2 regions of the Bacillus sp. VA15 genome follow, and region 2 is predicted to be linked to the other one. Evidence: a T-box and tRNA genes for the amino acid it is inferred to sense, from the RefSeq annotation. Region 2 holds a T-box; the other holds one or more tRNA genes.

Region 1 (14,345 bases), on a different contig from region 2:
AAGTGTTTCTCCTCTTCTTCCTTCTCAGCTGAGCTTGTGTCATGAGCCTGCCACCCCATCGATCCAGGCGGTGTAAATACGAATTGGTCGAGATCGAGTTTAGAAATGGAGGCTTTTTGTCTCGATGACCTCATGTCAATTCGCCTCCCGATACGCTTTTATTTTTTTATACAGTTCCGGCATTGTATCCAAAAACGCATCTTTAGATTCTTCAACAGAAATCATATTTTGCAGCGCCCAGTTGTACTTCTCATCTGACCATGTTTTCTTTTGCTTCAAATAATATTTATGGCCGATTGCACAGAACAAATGCGGAAACGCGAGATCAATCCATAGCACCTCGTACTGTTTTTCTGTGAGCGGATACACTGCATCATAGGCTGCAAGCAGTGCAACCATGAAATCGGTATCCCATACAGAAAGCTTAACCATAACTTTATTCAGCAGAATGCGCAGATCTCTTGATGGCAAATCGTAGGTAATCGAGTGAAGCTCTTTTAAAAAAGGCTCCCCGTCGATCTCAGTCAAACGCGCCAATGTAAAATCCTGAAAACAGAATCCGCCATGTTCAAGCGTTTCTTTTGTCCAATTTTCATACTCTGATTCATCAAGCGCTTGCAGAGCCTCTTTTCCTCTTGCCAGCATTTTATCAGCGTGTTTTAAGAAAGTTTGCGAAAATAAGTCATCAGGATAAGATGCCGCGATCTGCATATTCCCTTCTAATTCCTGCAGCTTCCACCGGTATAATTTATGCCATTTGCCGAGCCTGCTTCTTTTCTTGCTTTCATCTGTGCAAACATATCCTTTTGACGCATGATGAAAATGGCCGGCAAATGACATGACTTTTTTCATCTGCTCTGCATCATAGTAAATCATTTCTTTTCCTGTCACTTTGTCATATAAACTGTAGGAGACCCGATCAGTACCTAAGCAGCTCCCGCCATTTTTTGTTTGATGTATCGGCGCTACCGGCAGCCCTTTCTCTTGTAAATGGGCATGTGCCTGAGTGATAAAAAGCATTCGCTCCGGTTTCATCTGCGCTTCTTTTAATAGCTTTAGGCCTTGATCAGTTTGTATTTCCCAGATTTTGCGCCCGCTTTTGTTTGATTTCAACGCCACATGTTCGATATGGAACGGATAATAGTTGAGAATATCGGACACAATCTGTTCTTCATGCTCTTTTTGGTACACTCTGTTCACCCCTTCTATCTGTTCTTCTCATACACGCTGAGCAGATTTTCCGCCACCCTCTGCCAGCCGAATTGGCTTTCTGCCTCACGACGGCTGTATTTCCCAAGCCGTTCCCGTTTTTCAGAGCTGCTGAGCAAATCATTGATATATCCAGCATATTGTTTAGGATTTTCAAAGTCATGAATGATGTAGCCGTTTTTCCCTTCCTCTATGACCTCTGGATTGCCTCCCCGATTGCTTGTAATAATAGGCAGTCCCGCAGCCATCGCTTCATAATGAACCCTCGCTAAAGGCTCCTGCCACTGCGAAGAGCATACAAATACATCTGACATGGTATAAAGGCGAGGAATGTCCTTTGGCTTCACAAATTGAATAAATGTGACATGATCCTTTTGCATCGCACCGAGGGTATGAAGATGTTTGACATAGTTATTTAATTCATTATCTCCGAACCATTTTGACCCGATAAACACCATCATGACATCAGGATGCTCCTCGATTATGTCCGGCAACGCCTGCAATAAAATGTGCGGGCCTTTTACTTTGCTGAGCCGGCCAACAAAAAGGACAATTTTTTTACCGTGAAGTTCCAGCTCGCTTCGCATATCTTCGCGAGCCCGCTGCCCTTCTTTTGTCCAGCGTGGGTGGTACGCTTTCAAATCCACACCGGAATACACCGTTTTTGTTTTTGATCGTGCTGACGGAAAACGGCTTGTGATCGTCCGGCCAATATAATCGCTGACCGTAACAATCTGCGCTACAGAATCGATGCATATCTCACCTTCTGCCTGGCTGATCTTATCGTAAGCGAACATTTCATTGTGAACGCTTAAAATAAAAACAGCATCTGGCGCCTGTTTCTTCAGTTTCGACACCCAGCTTGGGCGATTACAGACATGCACAAGATCAAAACGGCTCTTTTTCAGCTCTTCTCCAACAGCATCTTCATAACGGTCTTCATCCAAATGCACATAATGGACTCCGTCTGCTGTCTCTCGATCAGCGAGATTTGGATCTTTAATAGAAAATACAGTCACCTCATGTTTTTTGGCAATCAAAGGGGCAACTGCTTCGAGGTAGATTTGAATGGCGCCTCCTCGAACCGAGGGGACAGGAAGCTTCTCTGTGGCGATCAGTGCTATTTTCATACATAGCCTCCATTCCTGCATGATTTTTAACTAGTTAGAATCATGATACGGTTGAACAACCAACTTGTGCGGAATGGGACTGCCCCAAAAACAAAACGGGTAAACAACCAGGTTCTTCTATCAAATATAGTCAAATATCTCAATCATTTTTTTCTTTCGATTCATAAGGTAGGAGTAAAACAGGTAAGGATGTGTCCTTTAATGGCAGAAAACCAAGAAGTCATTGAGGAGGGGAATTCATCAGAGCTTCCTTTATCAGCAGAAGATGAAAGAAAATTAACCGAGCTGGCTGAAAATGTGCTTCAAGGATGGGATGTGCAGACTGAAAAAATAGACGTCATTCAAGGAAACCAGATGGCGCTTGTGTGGAAGGTTCACACAGGCTCCGGTGCGGTTTGTCTGAAACGAATACACAGGCCCGAAAAGAAAGCCTTGTTTTCCATTTTCGCACAGGATTATTTAGCAAAAAAAGGAATGAACGTTCCCGGCATAATCCCAAATAAAAAAGGCAGCCTATATTCCAAGCACGGCTCCTTTCTATTTGTCGTATATGACTGGATCGAAGGAAGGCCGTTTGAGCTGACTGTAAAGCAGGATTTGGAGTTTATCATGAAAGGCCTTGCTGATTTCCATACAGCTTCCGTCGGATATCAGCCGCCTAATGGCGTTCCCGTATTTACGAAATTAGGGCGCTGGCCGAATCACTATACGAAACGATGCAAACAGATGGAAACGTGGAAGCTGATGGCGCAGATGGAAAAAGAAGATCCTTTCTCACAGCTTTATCTTCAAGAGATAGACAGCTTTATTGAAGACGGACTGCGCATCAAAGACCGGCTTTTGCAGTCGTCCTATGTGCCATGGACTGAACAGCTGAAAAAAAGCCCTAATCTTTGCCACCAGGATTATGGAACCGGAAATACCCTCTTGGGGGAAAACGAACAGATTTGGGTCATCGACCTAGATACCGTATCATTTGATCTTCCTATTCGAGATTTGCGCAAAATGATTATTCCGCTTTTAGATACGACGGGCGTTTGGGATGAAGAAACATTTCATGTGATGCTGAACGCATATGAATCCAGTGCCCCATTAACTGACGAACAAAAACAAGTAATGTTTATTGATATGCTGTTTCCTTATGAGCTTTACGATGTCATTCGCGAAAAATACGTCCGCAAGTCTGCTTTACCGAAGGAAGAATTAGAGTCAGCTTTTGAATATGAACGCATTAAAGCAAACGCATTAAAGCAGCTGATTTAAGACATCATCTCCCCCGCATATCGGGGGGATGATCTTTATAAGATAAGGGTAAGAATAAATGTAACATTAATACATACGGGGGTTACAAACATGAAGAAGATGGTCGGTGCCATAGCGGTTTTTGTGATTACATATGCGCTGTTTTCAGCCGCAGACTACCTGTTTCCAATTGACCAAGAATGGTACAATTCACTGAAAAAACCGGACTGGACGCCACCCGGATCTGCGATCGGCATCATTTGGGCCATCCTATTTGCCCTGATCTCCCTTTCAGCTGCCATTGTGTATGCCGCGTTTTCATTTAAAGATGCGAAAAGCTTTTGGCTTACGCTTTTGATTAATTATGTGCTCAATCAGGCATTCAGCTATTTTCAATTTACCCAAAAGAATCTGCTGGCTGCATCGATTGACAGCCTGCTTGTCGCCATCACTGCAATCGTTTTAATGATCATAGCGAGAAAATACAGCAGGACCGCAAGCTATCTTCTTTTGCCTTATTTTTTATGGAGTGCATTTGCGACATTCTTATCCTTTACAATCTATTCCATGAATCTGTGAACAAAAAAGCCGCTTATACAGCGGCTTTTCACATCATCGGCTGGATTCCCCAAATGTTTTTCGCATATTCCCGGATCGTGCGGTCGCTTGAGAAATATCCAGAATGGGCAATATTCACAATCGAACGCTCAGACCATTTCCTCCGATCGAGATAATCAGCTTGAATACGCCCCTGCGCATCTGCATATGAGCTGAAATCCTTCAGCACAAAATACTCATCATTATGCGGAAGCAGCGAGTCATAGATCGATTCAAATTCATCTGCTTCCCCTTCAAAAAAACCGTTGATCAGCTGATCCGCTACCTGTCTGATTCTGCGGTCATGCTGATAATATTCCCTCGATCTATAGCCGCCGTTTTCCTGATACGATAGAACTTCATCCGCCTTTAAACCGAATGTGTAAATACAATCAGGCCCCACCCGCTCAAGTATCTCAATATTTGCGCCGTCATGTGTGCCAATCGTCAAAGCGCCGTTCATCATGAACTTCATATTTCCTGTACCAGACGCTTCCTTGCTTGCGGTTGAAATTTGTTCACTTACATCTGACGCTGGAAAAATCCGCTCAGCCATAGAAACTCTGTAATTTTCCAAAAAAACAATCTTGAGCAGTTGTTTGACTGCCGGATCATAGTTGACCTTTTCCGCGACAGAATGGATCAGCTTAATGATTTTCTTGGCATAATAATAACTTGGTGAAGCCTTTGCCCCAAAAATAAAGGTTTGCGGGTAGATAGAAAAGCCCGAGTCCTCTTTGAGCCGATTATACAAATACATAATATGAAGAACATTCAGCAGCTGCCGTTTGTATGCATGAAGCCGTTTCACCTGAACATCAAATATGCTGTCAGGGTTCACAACTACCCCGGCCGTGCAAAAAATCAAATCAGCGAGCTCTTGTTTTTTCCTGCTTTTGTTGTTTTGAAACTGTTCGATAAAAGCAGGATCAGAGGCGTACGGTTCTAAGCGAATCAGTGATTCCGGCTGTTTCACCCATTCATTGCCGATCGCCTCCGTGATGATAGCAGACAAGCCGGGATTCGCTTTCAGCAGCCAGCGCCTGTGGGCAATTCCATTCGTCTTATTGTTAAAACGATTCGGAAACAGCAAATGAAAATCGCGCATCTCCCTTTCCTTTAAAATATCGGAATGAATTTTGGCAACGCCGTTTACACTGTAGCTGCCCACTATAGCCAGATGAGCCATTTTGACAACACCATGCGCCGTAATCGCCATGTCCTCTATCCTTTTCCAGTCTCCGGGATACTTTTCCCACACCGCCCGGCAAAACCTTTCATTGATCTCTTCAATAATCATGTACATTCGCGGGAGCAGCGGCTTAAACAAATGAATCGGCCATTTCTCAAGCGCTTCTGACAATGTCGTATGATTTGTATAAGAAATCGTATGTACGGTAATATGCCAGGCCTCTTCCCAGCTCATGTTCTCTTCATCGAGCAAAATCCGCATCAGCTCAGGCACTGCCAGTGCAGGATGGGTATCATTAATATGAATGCTTACTTTTTTATGCAAGCCGGATAAAGATTTATTTGTTTTTCGGTAATTGTTCACAATGCTTTTTAAGCTTGCGCATACTAAAAAATACTGCTGCTTCAGCCGTAAAATTTTCCCCTCGTCATGAGTGTCATCAGGATATAAAAATTCAGAAACTGCTTCGGTTTCCCGCTTATAAGACAAAATATTGCCGCCATGATAATGCGCATAAGGCTCAGCGTTCCAAAGCCTTAACGTATTGACGGTACCCGTTTCATAGCCGATGATTGGGATGTCATAAGGAACGGCTGTAACAATTGTAGCTTGCTCGTGGCGAAAATGCAGACGTCCGTTCTTTTCTGTCATATGCACCTCGCCCCAAAACGGCACGTCAACTGCCTGATCGGCATTTCTTACTTCCCATACATTCCCGTTTTTCAGCCATTGCTCAGGCAGCTCCACCTGATGCCCGTCTACAATTTTTTGCTCAAACAAGCCATGCTTATAACGAATGCCCATCCCGTGCCCCGGCAAATTCAATGAAGCCAGAGAATCTAAAAAGCAAGCTGCCAAGCGCCCAAGCCCGCCGTTGCCGAGACCTGCATCGCTCTCCATTTGAAGGATCTCCTCTAAATTGATGCCGATTTCCTTTAAGCCTGCTTCTACAACATCACGAACGCCAAGATTCATTAAATTTTGTTCAAGAAGCTGACCGAGCAGAAATTCGATTGACAAATAATATGTCTGCTTCCCGGAATTGGACCTGCTTTTTTCATTCGTCTGGATCCAATCAGCGCTGATATATTCTCTGACCATATTGCCCAACGTTTTATATTGATCCAGCTTGGCAGAGTCTTTGAAGCTTTTTCCGCACGTCATTTCCAGACGCTTTAAAAATAAGGCTGCAAAGCGTTCTTTACTCGAGAACATCCCGTCCACTCCTTGTCACATGCTCGAAAATGCGCTGATACTCTTTTGCTGACTGCTCCCAGCTGTAATCTGCATTCATTGCGGTCTTCATGATGCTCTTCCATACATCCTTTTGGCGATAAAACGACAGCGCCCTCTCGATCGTAAATTTCAGATCATGCGCATTGAAAGCGGAAAACGTAAAGCCATTGCCCGTTCCCTCTTCCTCCTGATAGGAACGGACAGTGTCGTAAAGACCGCCCGTCTCCCTGACAATCGGAATGGCGCCATATTGGAGAGCAATAAGCTGACCCAAGCCGCACGGCTCAAATTTCGACGGCATCAAAAACATATCGGAGCCCGCATAAATTTGATGGGCAAGCGGCTCATCAAACCCAATATACGCTCGGCACTTCTCATGAAAAGCCAATTCTGCATACCGGAAATAATCTTCAAATTCACGTTCCCCTGTACCCAGCACAATTAGCTGTATGTCTTGCTCTTCAAGAAGTTCGTGCATAATTCTGCGGACAAGATCAAGTCCCTTTTGTTTAGTGAGCCTTGTCACCATACTGATCAGCGGAATATCATTTCGCTCTGGAAGCCCCATCCGCCGCTGAAGCTTCGTTTTATTTACTTCCTTGCATGCAAGATGCTCCGAATCATAATGCGCCTCTATATAGGGATCGCATTTCGGCTGATAGAAAGTATCATCAATGCCATTTAATATGCCGGTTATATCATTTTCCCTATATTGCAAAACCTGCTCAAGCTGTTCACCATAATAAGGCGTCAATATTTCATTTCTGTAAGTGGGGCTCACAGTTGTCACATGATCAGCCGCAATGATGCCTGCCTTCATAAAATTAACAAATCCGTTGCATTCTAACCTTTCATAATGAAAATGATCCATCTCAAGCCCTAGCAAGTCATGTGTGACATCAGGCGGAAATATGCCTTGAAACTGTAGATTGTGGATTGTGAGCACGCTTCTCATCTGCTTATAAAAAGGATGTTTTCTGTATTCCTCTTTCAGCAAATAATTGACCATCGCTGTATGCCAGTCGTGAGTATGAACAATATCGGCTTGAATATTCACAGCTTCGGCGGCCTCCAGCACAGCTCTTGAAAAAAAGGCAAACCGTTCACCGTCATCATAATGCCCGTACAACGAATCCCTGTTAAAATAATATTTATTGTCGATGAAATAATAATTCACATCATCTTCAGCAATCTGTTCAATTCCGCAATATTGCTGACGCCAGCCGACGGCTACCGTACACTCAGCCGTTTTTTCCATGCGCTTTTTCCATCGCTCAGGTATTTGGCTGTACTTCGGAAGCATTACAGCTACTTCATTGCCTAATCGCGCAAGTGCCTTTGGCAGAGCACCAGCTACATCGGCAAGACCTCCTGATTTAACAAACGGGGTACATTCAGATACAGCAAATAATACTTTCAAGAATTCATCAGCTCTCCTTGCACCAAACCTTTTCTTAATACAAGCGGCTGCTCAGCTGTTCCCGCAGCCTCAGTCGCATTGCCGATTTTAACGTCCTTATCAGAAATGACCTGCTCAATCTGGCAATCCTCGCCAATCTGCGTTTTTTGCATAATAATGCAGTTTTTCAGCTTCGTCCCCTTTCCGACATGAACCGCCCTGAACAAAATGCAGTTTTCAACCTCTCCTTCAAGCACACATCCGTTTGCCACCAAGGAATTTTTGACAGTGCTGTGTTTTCCGTATTTCGTCGGCGGCTCATCCTTCACTTTTGTATAGATCGGCTGCTGCGGCAAAAACACCTGCTGCCAAAAACGAGGCTGAATGAGCTCCATACTGTGGGTATAATACTTTTCCACCGAATCAATCACAGCGGCATAACCTGAATATTCATAAGGGCAAATGGTCAAGGAGGAGGATTCTTTTTCAACAGCCTCCTGAATGGTTTTATAGCCTTTTTCACTATGTCCGTAGATCAGATCCTTTAAAAGCGCTGTAGACATGATATAGATTTGCAGCGACTGGCCATCCTGAAATACCTCGGTGACGTCGCAGCCAACCTCCTGATGGCGTTTCAGCACATATTGAAATTGAATGTTGCATACAGTATGGCTGTTGGAGATGACAGCATACTGCTGTGTGCTTCTGTGAAAATAATCAAGATGGTCGGAAAACTGCCGAAAAGAACCGAACTCATCGTATTCTTGGTGAAGGTGGGGCGACGGGAAAAAAAAGAGGCCATCCTTTTTTCGATGCAAATCCCATTCCTTACCTGCTCCAAGATGATCCATAAGCGAACGATAGCGATACTTCGGAAAAATCGCGACACTCCTAATATCCGCATTCACCATGTTGGAAAGCATAAAATCGATCAGACGGTACCTGCCGGCGAAAGGGATTGCTCCCAGCGACCGCTGTGCCGTTAAATCCTGAAGAGAATGCTTATATGTGGTTTCATCTATAACACCTAACATTTGATTATTGAACACTGACTCAGCCCCCTCTTCAGTATTAGATCAATTCTTTTTCTACAAATTCCTCTGAAACGAGCAACGCCTCCTGAATGTCTTTTTCGGATCGAATCACTGCGCCATCCGGCAGCACCAGACCCTTAGGAACGATGGCATTTTCAATTACTACATGCTCCCCAATTGTCACATCCGGCATTATGACGGATGATTTAACAGTCGCATGCTTACCGACAGTCACGCCTTGAAAAAGAACGGAGTGAGACACATTTCCATATACAACACAACCTTCGTTCACAAGCGAATCTTGAACCTGCGCATCAGATGAAATAAATTGCGGAGGCTGATTCGGATTGACGGAGTAAATTTTCCACTTCCGTTCAAATAGTTTCAGCTCCGAGTCCTCTTTTAACAGATCCATATTGGCTTCCCACAAGCTCTGAACAGTACCGACATCCTTCCAATAACCTTTGAACGGATAAGCGGAAAGCTTCTTTTTCTCCTCCAAAAGCAGAGGAATAATGTCTTTGCCAAAGTCGTGGCTTGAATAAGGATTCCGGTCGTCCATCTCAAGATACTGTTTCAAAAGCGGCCAATTGAATATATAAATTCCCATTGAGGCAAGATTGCTCTTAGGGAATTTGGGCTTTTCATCAAAATGTGTAATCGTCCCATCTGCATCGGTCTTCATGATGCCGAACCGGCTTGCTTCCTCCCAGCCCACCTCGATGACAGAGATCGTTACATCCGCTTTCTTTTCAATATGAAAATCAAGCATTTTACCGTAGTCCATTTTGTATATGTGATCTCCTGATAATATCAGCACATACTCAGGATCATACTGATTCAAATAATTAAGATTTTCATAAATGGCGCTTGCCGTCCCTTTATACCATTTGACTTCTGATGACTCGGCATAAGGGGGTAATACCGTCACGCCGCCATTATATCTGTCAAGGTCCCATGCACTGCCGATTCCAATATAGGAATTCAGCTCAAGCGGCTGATATTGTGTTAAAATCCCGACTGTGTCTATGCCTGAATTGGAACAGTTGCTGAGGGTAAAATCAATAATCCTGTATTTTCCCCCGAAAGATACAGCCGGTTTGGCCATATTTTTTGTCAATCCGCTGAGACGGCTGCCCTTCCCGCCGGCAAGGAGCATGGCTACACATTGTTTTTTCATCTTTTTATCTCTCCTCTTTTTTTAACCGCCCGTAAAATCGAAATGCCGTAAGGGGGGATGGTCATCGTGATATAACATGGTTTATGATGAAGAGCTCCCTTTTTGGCCGCTAACGGCTTTTTGTTGATTTGTCCTGAGCCTCCATATGCTTCACTGTCGCTGTTCAGCACTTCAATGTATTGAGTAAGAAAAGGAACTCCAACATCATATTGATGATAGACCGCGGGTGTAAAATTACAAATGATGACAAGCGCCTCACCGTGCCTTTTGCCATAACGAATAAAAGAAAAGATTGATTGTTCGTCATTATGGACATCAATCCATTCAAACGATTGTGCACGATGGTCATGTTCATAAAGGATTTTGCTTTTTTGATAAAAGCGGAGAAGATCTTGCGTAAAAACGCTGGCTTTCTGATGCATGGGGAAGGAGTCCAAAAACCAATCAAGCTGTTCTGTATCTTTCCATTCATCAAATTGGGCAAATTCTGATCCCATAAAGATCAATTTCTTTCCGGGATGAGCCGTCATATAGCCGAGCAAAAGCCGATACTGGGCAAATTTCTGCCAATAGTCGCCAGGCATTTTATTAAGAAGGGATTTTTTTCCGTATACGACTTCATCATGAGAGAACGGCAATACAAAATGTTCACTAAACGCATACAGTAATGAAAACGAAATAAGCTGATGACAATACCGCCTTTCTTCTGGCGGCGTCTCCATATATTTCAGTACGTCATTCATCCAGCCCATATTCCATTTAAAATGAAAACCGAGCCCTCCTTCCTCAACAGCACCTGTCACTTGAGGCCATTCCGTAGAGTCTTCCGCAATCATCATGACATGAGGATATGCCTCTCTCATGGTTTGATTGAGTTTTTTTAAAAATTCAACAGCATATGGATTCGTATGGCGTTCATCCTGATTTGGCCAATACAGGAGATTAGCCACTGCATCAACCCTAAATCCATCTATATGATAGAGTTCCGCCCAGTACAACGCATTAGAAATTAAAAAACTATGAACTTCCGGTTTTCCCAGGTCAAAGTTTGCCGTGCCCCATAGCCAGTTCTCCCGATCACGTTCTTCTTGATATTCATAAAGTGGCTCTCCATCAAACATATAAAGACCATGTGCGTCTTTACAAAAATGTCCGGGGACCCAATCCAGAATGACTCCGATGTTTTCTTGATGGCATTCATCCACAAACTTCATCAAATCATGCGGCGTGCCAAACCTGCTTGTCGGGCTGTAATAACCCGTTCCTTGATATCCCCAGGAACGATCATAAGGGTGCTCATACACCGGAAGCAGTTCGATATGGGTAAACCCATGCTCTTTGATATAAGGAATAAGCGACTGGCTTAATTCTTTATAAGAGTAATGCCTGCCATCAGAATGTTTCTTCCAGGAACCGAGATGAAGTTCATAAATAAAAACAGGTTTCTCATACAGCGTATTAGCCTTATGTTTCTTTTGCCATTTTTGATCTTGCCAGTTGTATCCTGCCAAATCGTAAGTAAGTGACGCTGTATTGGGCCTGATTTCTGAATAAATAGCATATGGATCTGCCTTCAGCCTGATCTCGCCGCTTTTCGTCACGATTTCATACTTATATCGTTCCTTTTCTCCTAAATTTGGAATAAACAACGTCCAAATGCCACCATCGTTCGCTCTGTGCATCACATGCTGTTCTCCTGACCAGCTGTTAAAGTCCCCAGCCACTCGTACTTCTGACGCATGAGGCGCCCACACACAGAATTCATATCCTCTTTGGCCATTCAGCTCGCGATAATGCGAGCCAAACAGCTGATAGCTTTTAAACAGACTGCCTTCGTGAAAAAGATAAACATCATGTGCTGTAGGGCTGGCAGCGGCCATGTAATCATCCTTTCTGACATCATAGTTTTCATTTATAGTATTTATTCGAAGAAATAAAAAAAAGCCCTTTCATGAAAGCGCTTATACTTATTGACAATTAACTTCATTTTCCGAAGAAAAACGAAATATATGGAGATTTTTGTTGCCTGTTTATAGAATATAGAATGATATCTAAGGCATATCAGGATTTATAAAAAATAAAAAAACCTTGCAGGATATGCAAGGTTTCTGAATGACCCGTACGGGATTCGAACCCGTGTTACCGCCGTGAAAGGGCGGTGTCTTAACCGCTTGACCAACGGGCCGATGATTGAGAACTTATATGTGTAATCATATGGCGGAGAAGGAGGGATTTGAACCCTCGCGCCGCTTACACGACCTACACCCTTAGCAGGGGCGCCTCTTCAGCCACTTGAGTACTTCTCCATTTGGCTCCACAGGCAGGATTCGAACCTGCGACCGATCGGTTAACAGCCGATAGCTCTACCACTGAGCTACTGTGGAATATAAAGGTCATGGTGGGCCTGAATGGACTCGAACCATCGACCTCACGCTTATCAGGCGTGCGCTCTAACCAGCTGAGCTACAGGCCCATGACAATATAGAAATGGAGCGGGTGATGGGAATCGAACCCACGACATCAGCTTGGAAGGCTGAGGTTTTACCACTAAACTACACCCGCAATTTTATTTGGGGCGATTGATGGGAATCGAACCCACGAATGCCAGAGCCACAATCTGGTGCGTTAACCACTTCGCCACAACCGCCAAAATATATATTGATAAATGGTGGCTCGGGACGGAATCGAACCGCCGACACACGGATTTTCAGTCCGTTGCTCTACCAACTGAGCTACCGAGCCTAAGTATTTAAATGGCGGTCCGGACGGGACTCGAACCCGCGACCTCCTGCGTGACAGGCAGGCATTCTAACCAACTGAACTACCGGACCATTTTGATATTTACATGTGAATTTTTTAGGTTGTACCCTTTAGGTACCCCTTATTTCATTCATATAATTTGGTTGCGGGGGCAGGATTTGAACCTGCGACCTTCGGGTTATGAGCCCGACGAGCTACCGAACTGCTCCACCCCGCGATGATTAAGAATATATATGGCGGAGGAAGAGGGATTCGAACCCCCGCGGGCTTTGACACCCCTGTCGGTTTTCAAGACCGATCCCTTCAGCCAGACTTGGGTATTCCTCCGTATAGTGGTGGACCTTGTAGGACTCGAACCTACGACCGGACGGTTATGAGCCGTCTGCTCTAACCAACTGAGCTAAAGGTCCATTGGTAGCGGCGGAGGGGATCGAACCCCCGACCTCACGGGTATGAACCGTACGCTCTAGCCAGCTGAGCTACACCGCCAAATATTTATTGAAACCAAGTGGAGCCTAGCGGGATCGAACCGCTGACCTCCTGCGTGCAAAGCAGGCGCTCTCCCAGCTGAGCTAAGGCCCCAAGAATGGTCGGGAAGACAGGATTCGAACCTGCGACCCCATGGTCCCAAACCATGTGCTCTACCAAGCTGAGCTACTTCCCGATTTCATGTAGATCATGGCGCGCCCGAGAGGAGTCGAACCCCTAAACTTTTGATCCGTAGTCAAACGCTCTATCCAATTGAGCTACGGGCGCAAAACTTAATGCCGAGGGCCGGACTTGAACCGGCACGGTAGTCACCTACCGCAGGATTTTAAGTCCTGTGTGTCTGCCAATTCCACCACCCCGGCGTGGATGGTATAGTTGGAGCGGAAGACGGGATTCGAACCCGCGACCCCCACCTTGGCAAGGTGGTGTTCTACCACTGAACTACTTCCGCAGAAATGGTGCGGATGAAGGGACTTGAACCCCCACGTCTGTAAAGACACTAGAGCCTGATTCTAGCGCGTCTGCCAATTCCGCCACATCCGCAACATGTAAATGGTGAGCCATGAAGGACTCGAACCTTCGACCCTCTGATTAAAAGTCAGATGCTCTACCAACTGAGCTAATGGCTCTTCTTACAAGAGACTTGAATATTATATCATATAAAAGTGGTGCCGGCAAGAGGACTTGAACCCCCAACCTACTGATTACAAGTCAGTTGCTCTACCAATTGAGCTACACCGGCATATATGTAAAACCGATATGTATAATGAAGAATGGTGGAGGATGACGGGCTCGAACCGCCGACCCTCTGCTTGTAAGGCAGATGCTCTCCCAGCTGAGCTAATCCTCCATAATTGCACTAGCGTGCAATTGCTTG
Region 2 (14,345 bases):
GTCGGAGAAGCCGGCACGCTTGAATGCTGCAAGAGGGGCTATCATGCTGATTTTGCAGTTGTCGCGGATACGAGCGATATGCATATTCAAGGTCAAGGCGGTGTCATTACAGGCTGGATTGAAATCAAAAGCAGTCAAACGTTTCATGATGGGACGAGGCGGAATATGATTCATGCAGGCGGAGGAACATTCGGAGCAAGCGCAATTGAAAAAATGGCAAAAATCATTGCGGGGCTCGGGGAACTGGAGCGCCACTGGTCTATCATGAAAAGTTATCCCGGTTTTAAACCAGGCACAAATACGATTAACCCGGCTGTCATAGAAGGCGGCAGGCATGCGGCTTTTATAGCTGACGAGTGCCGACTGTGGATCACAGTCCATTTTTACCCGAATGAAACCCATGAACAAGTGGCAGCGGAAATAGAAGATTACATTAACCGGCTGAGTGACAGTGATATTTGGCTTAGGGAAAACCGCCCTGTCTTCAAGTGGGGAGGCTCATCTATGATTGAAGACAGAGGAGAAATTTTTCCGGCACTGGAAGTTGACCCTGGCCACCCAGGCGTCTCAGCACTTACAGCGTCTCATCAGAAAGTGAAACGGGAGCGTCCGGTTATTGACGTTTCTCAATCCGTTACAGACGGAGGATGGCTGTATAATGCCGGCATTCCAAGCGTGATTTATGGACCTGGAGATCTTCACAATGCACACTCCGTGAACGAGGAGGTATCGATTGAGCAGCTGGTAGATTATACGAAAATTATGCTCAATTTTATCATCGGTTGGTGCAGCTGTAAAAAAGAACAGTGACCATGAAAATTTTTTCTTGCTGACAAGGTTCAGCCCGCCCGTTCATATACTTGAAAAAAGGACGGAAAAAGGACGTGATGGAATGATCAGCATTTCAGAATTTCAGGTGAAGGATGTCGTCAATGTCTCAAACGGAAAAAAGCTGGGGAGCATTGGTGATATAGATATCAATGTGACCACTGGCAAAATTCAGGCGATCATACTAGGAGGAAATGGGAAAGTTCTCGGATTTTTTGGAAAAGAAGAGGAATTGGTCATTCCATGGCGAAATATAGTAAAAATCGGGGAAGATGTAATCTTGGTCCGATTAAATGAACCGCATGCATAACCTGCTCGTCTGCCGCGGATTGGCAAATGCCGGAAGTCTGGATTCTTCCGGCACATTTCATTTAGAAATATGCAAATCGGCGCTCAACGAATGCAGAAAGATGTGGTAAAATAAGTGGGAAATTCCGCTTTTTTAAATGTTTGTCGAAAGGTTGGATCATCATGAATACATATCACCCATTCAGTCTTACCACACCCTCGACACTCATGATACAAGACTGGACACAAACGAATCAAAACAACAGAGAAGTCATTGCCGGATTTACTACGAAAAACGGCGGTGTCAGCCAAAAGCCTTTTGAATCGTTAAATACAGGATTGCACGTTCATGACAAAGATGCAGATGTAGTTAAAAATCGTGAATATATTGCCGATATGTTTAATATTGATTTGCAGTCTTGGGTATTTGCTGATCAGACACATGATAATCGCGTTCAGAAAGTGACGCAGAGGGATAGGGGAAAAGGCGCCCGTGAGTATCACACAGCTCTAAAAGCAACGGACGGGCTCTATACAAATGAAAAGAATGTGTTTTTGGCATTATGCTTTGCTGATTGTGTGCCTCTTTTCTTTTATGATCCGGTTAAATCGCTTGTCGGGGTCGCCCATGCCGGGTGGAAAGGCACTGTCAAACAGATTGGCAGAGAAATGGTGAAGCAATGGACCGAGCAGGAAGGTTCAAATCTCTCAGATATTTATGCTGTTATAGGACCGTCTATCAGCGGAGCATGCTATACAGTAGACGACCGTGTCATGGATGCTGTCCGGGCATTGCCAGTTTCAGCAGAACGTGCCGTAAATCAGACGGCACAGGCACAATATCAGCTTGACCTGAAAGAGCTGAACCGCCTTATATTGATCGACAGCGGTTTGGCAAATGAACAGATTTCTGTCAGTGGTTTATGCACGGAAAGTGAGCCGTCTCTTTTCTATTCTCACCGCCGCGATCAGGGGAAAACTGGACGGATGATGTCCTTTATCGGAATGAAGGAGGCATAAAAGATCTTGCGTGTTGTTGATAATTTACGACATATAAACGAACGAATAAACGAAGCATGTAACAGATCGGGCCGCAGCTCCGATGAAGTTACGGTTATTGCAGTCACAAAATATGTATCGCCTGAAAGAGCACAGGAGGCAGTGGATGCGGGCATCACCTGCCTCGGAGAGAATCGGGATGCGGAACTGCTCCGCAAACAGGAAATGATAAAAGGGGGTCCGGAATGGCATTTTATCGGCAGTCTGCAATCAAGAAAAGCAAAAGCTGTCGTCAATTCGGTTTCCTATATCCATTCCTTAGACCGGCTCTCATTAGCGAAAGAAATTGAAAAACGGGCTGAAGGTACTGTGCAATGCTTTGTGCAGGTCAATACCTCTCTTGAGCCTTCTAAACACGGCATGAAAAAAGAAGAAGTCATTCCATTCATACAGGAGCTTTCCGGTTTCGAACACATCGTTGTGGCCGGACTGATGACTATGGCTCCGCTGACTGATGATCAAGATGAGATCAGAAGCTGTTTCAGAGCGCTGAGAGAACTCCGTGATCAGGTTCAGGAGCTGAAACAGCCGAACGCTCCGTGTACTGAACTGTCGATGGGCATGTCAAATGATTTTGAAATTGCAATTGAAGAAGGGGCTACTTATATTAGAATCGGCTCATCGTTAGTCGGAAATGAAACAGGGGTGTACAGCAATGAGTATGAAAAATAAACTGAAAAACTTTTTCTCAATGGAAGATGAAGAATACGAATATGAATATATTGAGACAGAGCAAGAATCTCATGAAGAGCATGAGCAAAAAGAAAAACCGGCTTATACCGCAAACAAACCTGCGGGCAAACAGAATGTAGTGAGCTTGCAAAGTGTTCAGAAATCCTCTAAAGTGGTGTTGAGTGAGCCGCGCGTTTATGCGGAGGCGCAGGAAATAGCCGATCATTTGAAGAACCGGCGGGCAGTTGTCGTCAATCTTCAGCGGATACAGCATGACCAGGCTAAGCGGATTGTTGACTTTTTAAGCGGAACCGTTTATGCCATTGGCGGCGATATTCAAAGAATCGGCTCGGATATTTTCCTCTGCACGCCTGACAACGTAGATGTATCAGGCACAATTTCTGAGCTCATATCTGAAGACGAACATCAGAGGTGGTAAAGCGAGATGATCCTTTATCAAGTTTTTTCGGTTTTAAGCTTATTAATCACAATCTACTCATTTGCCCTGATCATATATATTTTTATGTCATGGGTGCCGAGTACAAGGGAAACGGCAGTCGGGCGGTTTTTAGCTTCGATTTGTGAACCATATCTCGAACCATTTAGAAAAATCATCCCTCCGATCGCAATGCTAGATATTTCACCGATCGTAGCTATACTTGTGCTTCGGTTTGCGACAACCGGCTTGTGGGGGCTTTATCGCATGATTGCGTTTTAATGTGACAGTTTGATAGGGGCTTGGCAGCAGCCAAGCCTCTTTACATAGAAGGGAAAGACGATGAGCGATATATATCAACACTTCAGAAAAGACGAGCGGGCCTTTATTGACCAGGCGCTCGAATGGAAAGGAATAGTCCAGAAGCAGTACAGAATGAAGCTGACCGACTTTTTAGACCCCCGAGAGCAGGTCATCCTTTCTGCTGTTACGGGACAGGCTGACGTTGGGCTTGCTTTTTCCGGCGGCTATGACAGAGCGGAGCGAAAACGGGCGATTCTGTATCCAGAGTACATCACTCCGGAAGAATCGGATTTTGAACTGCAGGCGTTTAACGTACGTTATGCTGAAAAGTTTGTCTCTGTAGATCATCGTTCTCTGCTTGGTGCATTAATGGGCATAGGCTTAAAGCGGCAAAAGTTTGGTGACATCGTGTTTTCTGAGACATCAGTGCAATTGATTGTCTCAGCCGATACCGCTGATTTTGTGGCGGCGCAGCTGACCCAAGCAGGCAAAGCGGCGGTCAGCCTAGAGAAAATTAACTTGTCAGACCTTAACATTCCAGCAGTTGATGTCGAAATAAGAGATGACACGGTTTCTTCTTTAAGGCTTGACGCCGTCTGCGCCTCTATGAGCAGACAATCCCGCCAGAAATCACAGACGCTTGTGAAAAACGGCCTCGTGAAAGTGAACTGGAAGGTAGTTGAAGACCCTTCATACATGGTGGCAGAAGGGGACATGCTCTCTATCAGAGGCTTTGGCCGATGCAGCTTAACAAAAATCGAAGGAAAAACCAAAAAAGACAAATGGAGAGTTACGTTTGAGCGACAAAAATAGTCGGTTTTTCAGTTTTTTTCTCCATCTGTGCGAAATTTGTTTTATAATGTGAACTAGATAACCGTACTGAAATGTAAAAATGGAGGTGGCATCATGCCATTAACGCCAAATGATATTCACAACAAGACGTTTACAAAAAGTTTTCGCGGATATGATGAAGATGAAGTAAATGAATTCCTAGCGCAAGTCAGAAAAGATTACGAAATTGTTCTCCGTAAGAAAACTGAGCTTGAAGCGAAAGTCAATGAACTTGATGAAAGAATCGGACACTTTGCCAATATTGAAGAAACGCTGAATAAATCGATTTTAGTTGCTCAAGAAGCGGCTGAAGACGTAAAACGCAATTCTCAAAAAGAAGCAAAACTGATCGTTCGGGAAGCGGAGAAAAATGCTGATCGCATTATCAACGAATCTTTATCAAAATCAAGAAAAATTGCCATGGAAATTGAAGAGCTGAAAAAACAGTCTAAAGTTTTCAGAACACGTTTCCAAATGTTGATTGAAGCTCAGCTCGATCTTCTGAAAAATGACGATTGGGATCATCTGCTTGAGTATGAAGTCGACGCAGTATTTGAGGAAAAGGAATAAATTCTCTGATTATCTTGACATTTTCTTAGCTTGTCGAATATAATACGTTCATAAATTCAGATGAAAAAACGGTTGAAAGGGACAGTCATGTTTCCTTCAGGCCTTTATAGCGACCCGGAGATGGTGAGAGTCCGGGATGGCCGGAATCATGTAGATCAGCCCTTAAGTTTCCTTTCTGAACTCACAGTAGGTTAGGACGTTCATCACGTTACGATGCTCGAGAGGAAAAGGCGTATGCTTGCTTTTTCTAAAAGGGTGGTACCGCGAGATAAGCTTTCTCGTCCCTTATGGGATGAGAGGGCTTTTTTTATTTTCTGAAAAAATGCAGTGGAGGAATGAAAATGGATTTTAAAGACACGCTCTTAATGCCGAAAACAGATTTCCCGATGCGTGGAAATTTGCCAAACCGTGAGCCTGACATTCAAAAGAAATGGGAGGGAGAGGATATCTACCGTCTTGTACAGGAACGGACGAAAGACCGCCCGAAATTTGTTTTACATGACGGACCTCCGTATGCAAACGGCGATATCCATATGGGCCACGCGCTTAACAAGATTTTGAAGGACTTCATTGTCCGCTACAAATCAATGAGCGGCTACAACGCGCCATATGTACCGGGCTGGGATACACACGGATTGCCGATTGAAACGGCTCTCACAAAAAACAAAAAAGTCAACCGCAAAGAAATGTCAGTAGCGGAATTCCGCAAACTGTGCGAAGAGTACGCTTGGAAGCAAATCGAGGGACAGCGTGAGCAGTTTAAACGCCTTGGTGTCCGCGGTGATTGGGAAAACCCATATGTGACATTAAAACCGGAATACGAAGCGCAGCAAATCCGCGTATTTGGTGAGATGGCAAAACGAGGCTACATTTATAAAGGCCTTAAACCGGTTAACTGGTCACCTTCAAGTGAATCTGCTTTGGCTGAAGCCGAGATCGAATATCAAGACAAACGTTCAGCATCTATTTACGTTGCTTTCGGTGTGAAAGACGGAAAAGGCGTTCTTGAAAACGGCGAGCGCATCATCATTTGGACAACAACGCCTTGGACAATTCCGGCGAACCTCGGAATTTCAGTGCACCCTGATCTTGAGTACAGCGTGATTGCAGTAGGTGAAGACCGCTTTGTCGTAGCAAGTGCTTTAGTCGAAAATGTTGCATCTGCATGCGGATTTGATCAATATGAAGTGACAAGAACGATCAAAGGGAAAGACCTTGAGAACATTATCGCTGAACACCCGCTATATGGCAGAGACTCTCTCGTTATGCTTGGCGAACACGTAACAACTGATGCCGGAACAGGCTGCGTTCATACAGCGCCGGGGCACGGGGAAGATGACTTTATCATCGGCCAAAAATACGGTTTAGATGTGCTATGCCCAGTTGATGCAAAAGGTGTAATGACAAGCGAAGCTCCGGGCTTTGAAGGCATGTTCTATGATGACGCGAACAAAGCGATCACACAGCAGCTAGATGAAAAAGGCGCGCTTGTGAAGCTTGAATTCATTACACACTCTTATCCGCACGATTGGAGAACAAAGAAACCAACCATTTTCAGAGCGACAGCGCAATGGTTTGCGTCTATTAAAGATTTCAGATCAGATCTGCTGGATGCCATTAAAGAAACCAAATGGGTTCCTGAATGGGGCGAGCAGCGTTTGCACAACATGGTTCGTGACCGCGGAGACTGGTGTATTTCCAGACAGCGTGCATGGGGAGTGCCGATTCCGGTATTTTATGCTGAAAACGGAGAACCGATTATTACGGATGAAACCATTGAACATGTTTCTGAATTGTTCAGGCAGCACGGTTCAAACATTTGGTTTGAAAAAGAAGCGAAGGATCTTCTTCCGGAAGGCTTTACACATCCTGGCAGCCCGAACGGCACATTTACAAAAGAACAGGACATCATGGATGTTTGGTTTGATTCAGGATCTTCTCATCAAGCGGTGCTTGAAGAGCGTGAAGATCTCGTTCGCCCGGCTGATTTATATCTAGAAGGATCGGACCAATATCGCGGCTGGTTTAACTCATCTCTTTCTACAGCAGTAGCCGTAACAGGAAAAGCGCCATATAAAGGTGTGCTCAGCCATGGGTTCGCACTGGATGGAGAAGGACGCAAGATGAGTAAATCGATCGGTAACGTCGTTGTTCCAGCTAAAGTTATGAAACAGCTTGGTGCCGACATCTTGAGATTATGGGTGTCTTCAGTTGATTATCAGGCGGACGTTCGCGTGTCTGACGCCATTTTGAAGCAAGTTGCTGAAGTATACCGTAAAATCCGCAATACGTTCCGTTTCCTTCATGGCAACCTATTCGATTTTGATCCAAAAACGAATGCGGTGGCTGTCGAAGATCTTCGCGAAGTGGACCAATATATGCTGATTAAACTGAACAAACTGATTGATAAAGTGAAAAAAGCGTATGATGAGTATGAATTTGCGGTTGTGTATCACAGCATCCATAATTTCTGCACAATCGAATTGAGCTCATTCTATCTTGATTTCGCAAAAGATATTGTGTACATCGAGCATGCGGATCATCCGGATAGACGCAGCATGCAGACAGTATTCTATGAAACGCTTCTTGCATTAGTGAAGCTTTCAGCGCCTATCCTTCCTCATACGGCTGACGAATTATGGTCTCATTTAACATTTGTTGAAGAGCAGAGCGTTCAGCTGACAGATATGCCGGAAACAATCACGGTTCCAAACAGCGAAGCGACAGAAGATAAATTTGACCGCTTTATGGCTTTCCGTGATGATGTGCTAAAAGCGTTAGAAACTGCGCGGAATGAAAAAATTATCGGTAAATCATTGGAAGCCAACCTGAAATTGTATCCAAACAAAGAAAACCAAGAGCTCTTGGCTTCCATTAAAGAAAATCTTTCTCAGCTGTTTATTGTTTCTGAATTGACAATCAGCGAAGAAAATGAAGCACCGAACGATGCGCAAAGCTTTGCGACAGGTAAAATCGCTGTCGAGAAAGCCGAAGGCGAAATGTGTGAGAGATCCCGTGTGATTTCAAAAGATGTAGGTGCAAATCCAAAATATCCTACACTTTCACTGCGAAACGCTGAAATCGTTGAAAAATACTATCAAAAATAATGGAAAAGGGGCCCGGCGTAAAAGCCGGGCTTTTTTTGTGCCAAGAGTGACATCGTTTAGAACGGCAGGAAAAATCTTATGGGCTTTAGATCATCATTCACAGGCAACAATATAGGTACTACGTTAAGAGCAGGAGTTGTGATGAATGAATGATCAACTGACCGCAATATATACGGAACTTCTTCTGACGAAAGAAGAATTACAGTCGAGATTATTTGAGTATTCTTGCTTTCAGGCTTCAACAAGCCCGCAAGCAGCAATCAATCATAAACAAAAAGCAACTCTGATCTATCACATTAAAGAAGAGCTTCAAGATGTACTCCTCGCATTGTCCAAAATCGAAAACGGCACTTTCGGATACTGTGAAGAAACCGGGGCTCCCATTCCTCTTTCAAAGCTTGCTGTGCTGCCGACTGCCCGCACAGCAAACGACTTTCTTTACTATGTCCAATTTGAAAAAAAAACGCTTCCGCTGTGGAAATCAACGGATATCGAATATGGTCAGGCACTGTATGAATAACAGTGTCTGGCCGGTTAATATGCCTGATATTTCTTTACTCCAGTGCTTTTTATTGATAAAATGCATAATGGATTAAAGTAACCGTAAACTGGAGGAACGTTTGTGCTGTATTATGTGATCGCACTACTTATTATTGCAGCCGATCAATTGACAAAATGGCTTGTCGTTAAGAACATGGAGCTTGGACAAAGCATTCCGATCATTGATCAGGTATTCTATATCACCTCCCATCGCAATACGGGTGCTGCATGGGGGATATTAGCCGGTCAGATGTGGTTTTTCTACCTCATTACAACCGCGGTTATTATTGGCATTGTTTATTACATACAGCGTTATACAAAAGGACAAAGGCTTCTTGGCGTGGCCCTCGGACTTATGCTTGGCGGTGCCATCGGCAACTTCATTGATCGGGCTGTCAGACAGGAAGTTGTGGATTTTATCCATGTCATTATTGTGAATTACAATTACCCGATTTTTAACATCGCAGACTCTTCATTATGTGTCGGCGTAATGCTTTTATTTATACAAATGCTGTTGGACAGCGGGAAAAAGAAAAAGGAGCAATACCATGAATCAAATTGATATAACCGCTTCAGAAGAACAAAAAAGTGAGCGGATTGATAAATTTCTGGCATCGACTGAGAATGATTGGTCGAGAACACAGGTGCAGCAATGGGTGAAAGACGGACAAGTTGTCGTGAACGGAAGCCCTGTAAAATCGAATTATAAAATTCAGCCGGGGGATCAGGTGACCGTCACTGTGCCTGAGCCGGAAGCGCTCGACGTGCTGGCAGAACCTATGGATCTGGATATTTACTATGAAGATCAGGATGTGCTGGTCGTCAATAAACCTCGCGGAATGGTTGTGCACCCAGCTCCCGGGCATCTTACGGGTACGCTTGTAAACGGCCTTATGGCTCATTGTACCGACCTTTCCGGAATAAATGGCGTGATGCGTCCGGGGATCGTCCACAGAATCGATAAGGACACGTCCGGCTTATTAATGGTGGCGAAGAATGATATGGCGCACGAGTCACTTGTAAACCAATTGGTCAACAAAACGGTCACGCGGAAATATACGGCAGTTGTCCATGGGCTTATTTCTCACGATGACGGAACAATTGACGCTCCAATTGGACGGGACAAGAAAGACCGTCAAAGTATGACTGTGACGCGTGATGGCAAAAATGCCGTCACTCATTTTCATGTGCTTGAGCGTTTTCAGGATTTTACGTTGGTGGAATGCCAGCTTGAAACAGGAAGAACACATCAAATTCGTGTTCATATGAAATATATTGGATTTCCATTAGCCGGCGATCCAAAATACGGTCCGAGAAAAACGATCGATTTTAACGGACAGGCCCTTCACGCCGGAATTTTAGGTTTTGATCATCCTCGCACTGGCGAATATGTCGAATTTGAAGCGCCGCTTCCGGAGGATATGGCAGAATTAATCGAAAACCTTAGAAATAACGGTTGACAGACTGTTTCTTTTCTGAAATAATAAATGAAGCTGAATAGATTCTTTAAAACAGTCCAGAGAGGCTGAGAAGGATAACGGATAGACGGGACGCGTGTATATGCGCGCACCTTGTCCTAAAACCCCTCTATGCTCTGGCAGGAGGGGTTTTTTCTTCTATATGAACTGTGAGGTGTCACACATTGAATCAAAAAGCTGTCATTCTCGACGAACAGGCAATCAGACGGGCGCTGACCAGGATTGCTCACGAAATGATCGAGCGCAATAAAGGAATGAATAACTGCGTCCTTGTCGGCATCAAGACAAGAGGGATTTACTTGGCAAAACGCCTTGCGGAACGAATCGAACAGATTGAAGGGAATCCTGTAACAGTCGGTGAAATTGATATTACTCTTTACAGAGATGATCTTTCCAAAAAAACGAGCAACGAAGAACCGCTTGTGAAAGGCGCAGATATTCCAGTAGACATCACAGATCAAAAAGTGATCCTCGTAGACGATGTTCTGTACACCGGAAGAACGGTCAGAGCAGGTATGGATGCGCTTGTGGATGTAGGCAGACCTTCCTCCATTCAGCTGGCAGTACTAGTTGACAGAGGACACCGGGAGTTGCCGATCCGAGCGGATTACATCGGGAAAAACATCCCGACATCAAAGGCTGAAAAGGTTATGGTTCAGCTTGATGAGGTAGATCAAAACGATCTCGTCGCCATTTATGAAAATGAATAATAGATCACCTTTTTAAAGGCAATCCAGAGAGGTTGCAAAGAGGTGCACAACAAAGTCCCGAAAGTATTCGGCAGGTCTTTGTATGCCTCTTTGCGTAAAAATAGCAAAGAGGTTTTTTTATACAGTCATTGAGTCATCCTAAAATGAAAGTTAACAATCAGGGGGAAAATCATCATGAGTAAGAAAAAAGTAAATTTAGGAGTCAGGGATGTCCCGACACCTTTCTCTTGGGTTTCATTCAGCCTGCAGCATTTGTTTGCCATGTTTGGCTCAACGATTTTGGTACCGAAGCTGGTCGGAATGAGTCCTGCTGTGGCACTGGTGACAAGCGGTATCGGGACACTTGCATACCTTCTTATTACGAAAGGGCAAATTCCGGCGTATCTCGGTTCATCCTTCGCCTTTATTTCTCCGATCATACTGGTAAAAGCGACCGGCGGGCCGGGAGCGGCAATGGTCGGGGCGTTTCTTGCAGGGCTAGTATACGGGCTGATTGCCTTATTGATCAGGCAGCTTGGAACCGGTTGGCTGATGAAGATTCTCCCACCTGTAGTCGTAGGCCCTGTTATTATCGTCATCGGGCTGGGGCTGGCAAGTACTGCAGTAAACATGGCGATGTACGCTGATCCGAACGCGAGTGAATTGGTCTACAGCTTAAAGCACTTCAGTGTTGCAGGAGTTACGCTGGCGATCACGATTATTTGCGCGATTTTCTTACGAGGATTTTTAAGCCTGATTCCGGTTCTGATCGGAATCATCGGCGGATACCTGTTTGCCCTTACTCAAGGGATTGTCAACTTCCAGCCGGTGCTTGACGCGAAATGGTTTGCGGTGCCTGAATTTATCATCCCGTTTAAAGATTATTCACCGTCAGTAACAATCGGCATCGCAGCAGCAATGGTTCCCGTCGCGTTTGTGACAATGTCGGAGCATATCGGCCACCAAATGGTGCTGAGCAAAGTTGTTGGACAAGATTTCATTAAAAAGCCGGGGCTGCATCGCTCCATTATGGGTGACAGCGTGGCGACAATTCTTGCTTCCCTGATCGGCGGTCCGCCGACAACGACTTACGGGGAAAACATTGGCGTGCTGGCCATCACAAGAGTGTTCAGCGTCTTTGTCATCGGCGGCGCGGCGGTGATTGCCCTTTGCTTCGGTTTTATCGGCAAAATCTCAGCACTGATCAGTTCAGTGCCGTCAGCGGTCATGGGAGGCGTCTCCTTCCTGCTGTTCGGAATTATCGCTTCGAGCGGTCTGAGAATGCTGATTGACAACAAAATTGATTATGAAAACAACAGAAACCTTATTATTACCTCAGTTATCCTTGTGATCGGTGTAGGAGGCGCTTTTATCCAAGTGTCTCAAGGAGGATTCCAAGTGTCTGGAATGGCGCTTGCCGCAATTGTCGGTGTCATCTTAAACCTGATTCTTCCGCAGGCGAAGGAAGAGCAGGCTGACACATCTGAACAACATCATATCTAAAACCTTTTAATGAAAGTCCAGAGAGGCTTGGAAGGGTTATAAAGAGAAGGAAGCTTTCAATGCTGCCCTCTATTTAACCATACCCCGAGTCTATCTAAGACCGGGGTTTTTTCAGCCTTAAAGTTGAAACGAGAGGGGAAAGAACATGAAGCATTTAACGACGATGAGTGAACTTAGCACTGAGGAAATCAAAGATTTGCTTCAAACAGCACAAGACCTCAAAAGCGGAAAAACAGACAATTGGCTTACGGGAAAATTTGCAGCGAACCTGTTTTTTGAACCGAGCACGAGAACCCGGTTCAGCTTTGAGGTCGCAGAAAAAAAGCTGGGCATGAATGTGCTGAACCTTGATGGAACAAGCACAAGCGTGCAAAAAGGCGAAACCTTATATGACACTATCCGAACGCTCGAATCAATTGGTGTGGACGTGTGCGTCATCAGGCACAGCGAGGATGAGTACTATAAAGAGCTTGTCAGCCAGATAAACATCCCGATTTTGAATGCGGGAGACGGATGCGGTCAGCATCCGACACAATCACTGCTTGATTTAATGACGATTAATGAAGAGTTCCATACGTTCAAAGGGCTTACCGTCTCCATTCACGGCGATATCAAGCACAGCAGAGTGGCTAGATCTAATGCGGAAGTGTTGACAAGATTGGGTGCCCGTGTCCTGTTTTCAGGTCCTTTGGAATGGCAGGATGAAGAAAATTCATTCGGCACGTATGTCTCAATGGATGAAGCAGTTGAGTTTTCCGATGTCGTCATGCTGCTTCGCATTCAAAATGAAAGACATCAGTCCGTTGTCAGCCAGGACGGCTATCTAAACAAATACGGCTTGACCGTAGAACGGGCTGAGCGTATGAAGCAGCATGCGATCATTATGCATCCTGCTCCGGTAAACAGAGGAGTGGAGATTGATGACAGCTTAGTAGAAAGCGAAAAATCAAGAATCTTCAAGCAAATGCAAAATGGCGTATTTATCAGAATGGCAGTGATACAGCGTGCCTTACAAACCAAAGTGAAAAGAGGAGAAGCAGCGTATGTCATATCTCATTAAAAACGGCTGGATACTTAACGAAAATGGTGAAAAAACAGAAACGGATATTCGAGTGACGGGAGAAATCATCTCCGAAATCGGTCAGCTTGATGCAACGGATGAAGAAACGGTAATTGATGCAAAAGGATTGCTCGTTTCACCAGGGTTTGTTGATCTCCACGTACACTTCAGAGAGCCGGGTGGAGAGAAAAAAGAAACCATTGAAACCGGTGCAAAAGCAGCGGCGCGCGGCGGCTATACAACAGTAGCAGCAATGCCGAATACGCGGCCGGTTCCTGATACGAAGGAGCAGATGGAATGGGTGCAAAACCGTATTAAAGAAACATCATGCGTAAGAGTTCTTCCATATGCATCCATTACGATCAGACAAATCGGTGATGAGATGACAAACTTTGAAGCTTTAAAAGAAGCCGGAGCATTTGCTTTTACAGATGACGGCGTCGGTATACAGACAGCAGGAATGATGTATGAAGCGATGAAACGGGCAGCTGCGATCGACAAAGCGATTGTCGCACATTGCGAAGACAACTCCTTAATTTACGGAGGCAGCGTTCATGAGGGGACATTCTCCAAAGCGAACGGGCTCAACGGCATTCCTTCTGTGTGTGAATCAGTTCATATTGCCCGCGATGTATTGCTGGCTGAGACTGCAAACTGCCATTACCATGTATGCCATATCAGTACGAAAGAATCTGTCAGGGTCGTACGTGATGCGAAAAAAGCAGGAATCAGAGTGACAGCAGAAGTGTCACCACACCATTTGCTGCTTTGTGATGAGGACATTCCGGGACTTGACACAAATTATAAAATGAATCCTCCTCTCCGCAGTGCAGAAGACAGAGCGGCTTTAATCGAAGGTCTTTTAGACGGAACGATTGATTTTATCGCAACAGACCATGCGCCGCATACAGAAGAAGAGAAAAATACAGACATGAAGCTGGCGCCATTTGGAATTGTCGGCTTAGAAACAGCGTTCCCGCT

The links. The T-box of region 2 lies ahead of ileS (isoleucine--tRNA ligase). A T-box ahead of a tRNA ligase gene usually reads a tRNA of that ligase, here a tRNA-Ile.
Region 1: it encodes a tRNA-Ile, which carries the amino acid that the T-box ahead of ileS (isoleucine--tRNA ligase) is inferred to sense. The anticodon was not compared.

The regions. Positions count from the first base shown of each region.
Region 1 covers NZ_JBVQPQ010000014.1:24,748-39,092, forward strand. Annotated here, with positions in the region: gene AC0DBE_RS21185 (hypothetical protein) at 1-134, opposite strand, end outside; gene cotS (spore coat putative kinase CotS) at 136-1,191, opposite strand; gene cotSA (spore coat protein CotSA) at 1,206-2,339, opposite strand; gene cotI (spore coat kinase CotI) at 2,529-3,602, shown strand; gene AC0DBE_RS21205 (TspO/MBR family protein) at 3,693-4,160, shown strand; gene glgP (glycogen phosphorylase GlgP) at 4,189-6,585, opposite strand; gene glgA (glycogen synthase GlgA) at 6,572-8,026, opposite strand; gene glgD (glucose-1-phosphate adenylyltransferase subunit GlgD) at 8,023-9,054, opposite strand; gene AC0DBE_RS21225 (glucose-1-phosphate adenylyltransferase) at 9,077-10,219, opposite strand; gene glgB (1,4-alpha-glucan branching enzyme) at 10,216-12,099, opposite strand; tRNA gene AC0DBE_RS21235 (tRNA-Glu) at 12,333-12,404, opposite strand; tRNA gene AC0DBE_RS21240 (tRNA-Ser) at 12,435-12,525, opposite strand; tRNA gene AC0DBE_RS21245 (tRNA-Asn) at 12,529-12,603, opposite strand; tRNA gene AC0DBE_RS21250 (tRNA-Ile) at 12,616-12,692, opposite strand; tRNA gene AC0DBE_RS21255 (tRNA-Gly) at 12,708-12,781, opposite strand; tRNA gene AC0DBE_RS21260 (tRNA-His) at 12,791-12,866, opposite strand; tRNA gene AC0DBE_RS21265 (tRNA-Phe) at 12,886-12,961, opposite strand; tRNA gene AC0DBE_RS21270 (tRNA-Asp) at 12,974-13,050, opposite strand; tRNA gene AC0DBE_RS21275 (tRNA-Met) at 13,120-13,196, opposite strand; tRNA gene AC0DBE_RS21280 (tRNA-Ser) at 13,214-13,306, opposite strand; tRNA gene AC0DBE_RS21285 (tRNA-Ile) at 13,313-13,389, opposite strand; tRNA gene AC0DBE_RS21290 (tRNA-Met) at 13,392-13,468, opposite strand; tRNA gene AC0DBE_RS21295 (tRNA-Ala) at 13,489-13,561, opposite strand; tRNA gene AC0DBE_RS21300 (tRNA-Pro) at 13,567-13,643, opposite strand; tRNA gene AC0DBE_RS21305 (tRNA-Arg) at 13,659-13,735, opposite strand; tRNA gene AC0DBE_RS21310 (tRNA-Leu) at 13,745-13,830, opposite strand; tRNA gene AC0DBE_RS21315 (tRNA-Gly) at 13,845-13,919, opposite strand; tRNA gene AC0DBE_RS21320 (tRNA-Leu) at 13,925-14,011, opposite strand; tRNA gene AC0DBE_RS21325 (tRNA-Lys) at 14,022-14,097, opposite strand; tRNA gene AC0DBE_RS21330 (tRNA-Thr) at 14,135-14,210, opposite strand; tRNA gene AC0DBE_RS21335 (tRNA-Val) at 14,243-14,318, opposite strand; rRNA gene rrf (5S ribosomal RNA) at 14,341-14,345, opposite strand, start outside.
Region 2 covers NZ_JBVQPQ010000002.1:391,667-406,011, reverse strand. Annotated here, with positions in the region: gene AC0DBE_RS06955 (acetylornithine deacetylase) at 1-810, shown strand, start outside; gene AC0DBE_RS06950 (YlmC/YmxH family sporulation protein) at 893-1,138, shown strand; gene pgeF (peptidoglycan editing factor PgeF) at 1,300-2,136, shown strand; gene AC0DBE_RS06940 (YggS family pyridoxal phosphate-dependent enzyme) at 2,143-2,847, shown strand; gene sepF (cell division protein SepF) at 2,831-3,286, shown strand; gene AC0DBE_RS06930 (YggT family protein) at 3,293-3,565, shown strand; gene AC0DBE_RS06925 (YlmH family RNA-binding protein) at 3,626-4,399, shown strand; gene divIVA (septum site-determining protein DivIVA) at 4,493-4,987, shown strand; T-box leader at 5,050-5,276, shown strand; gene ileS (isoleucine--tRNA ligase) at 5,329-8,094, shown strand; gene ylyA (sporulation-related RNA polymerase-binding protein YlyA) at 8,240-8,614, shown strand; gene lspA (signal peptidase II) at 8,717-9,196, shown strand; gene AC0DBE_RS06900 (RluA family pseudouridine synthase) at 9,183-10,094, shown strand; gene pyrR (bifunctional pyrimidine operon transcriptional regulator/uracil phosphoribosyltransferase) at 10,277-10,822, shown strand; gene pyrP (uracil permease PyrP) at 10,997-12,304, shown strand; gene AC0DBE_RS06885 (aspartate carbamoyltransferase catalytic subunit) at 12,450-13,364, shown strand; gene AC0DBE_RS06880 (dihydroorotase) at 13,348-14,345, shown strand, end outside.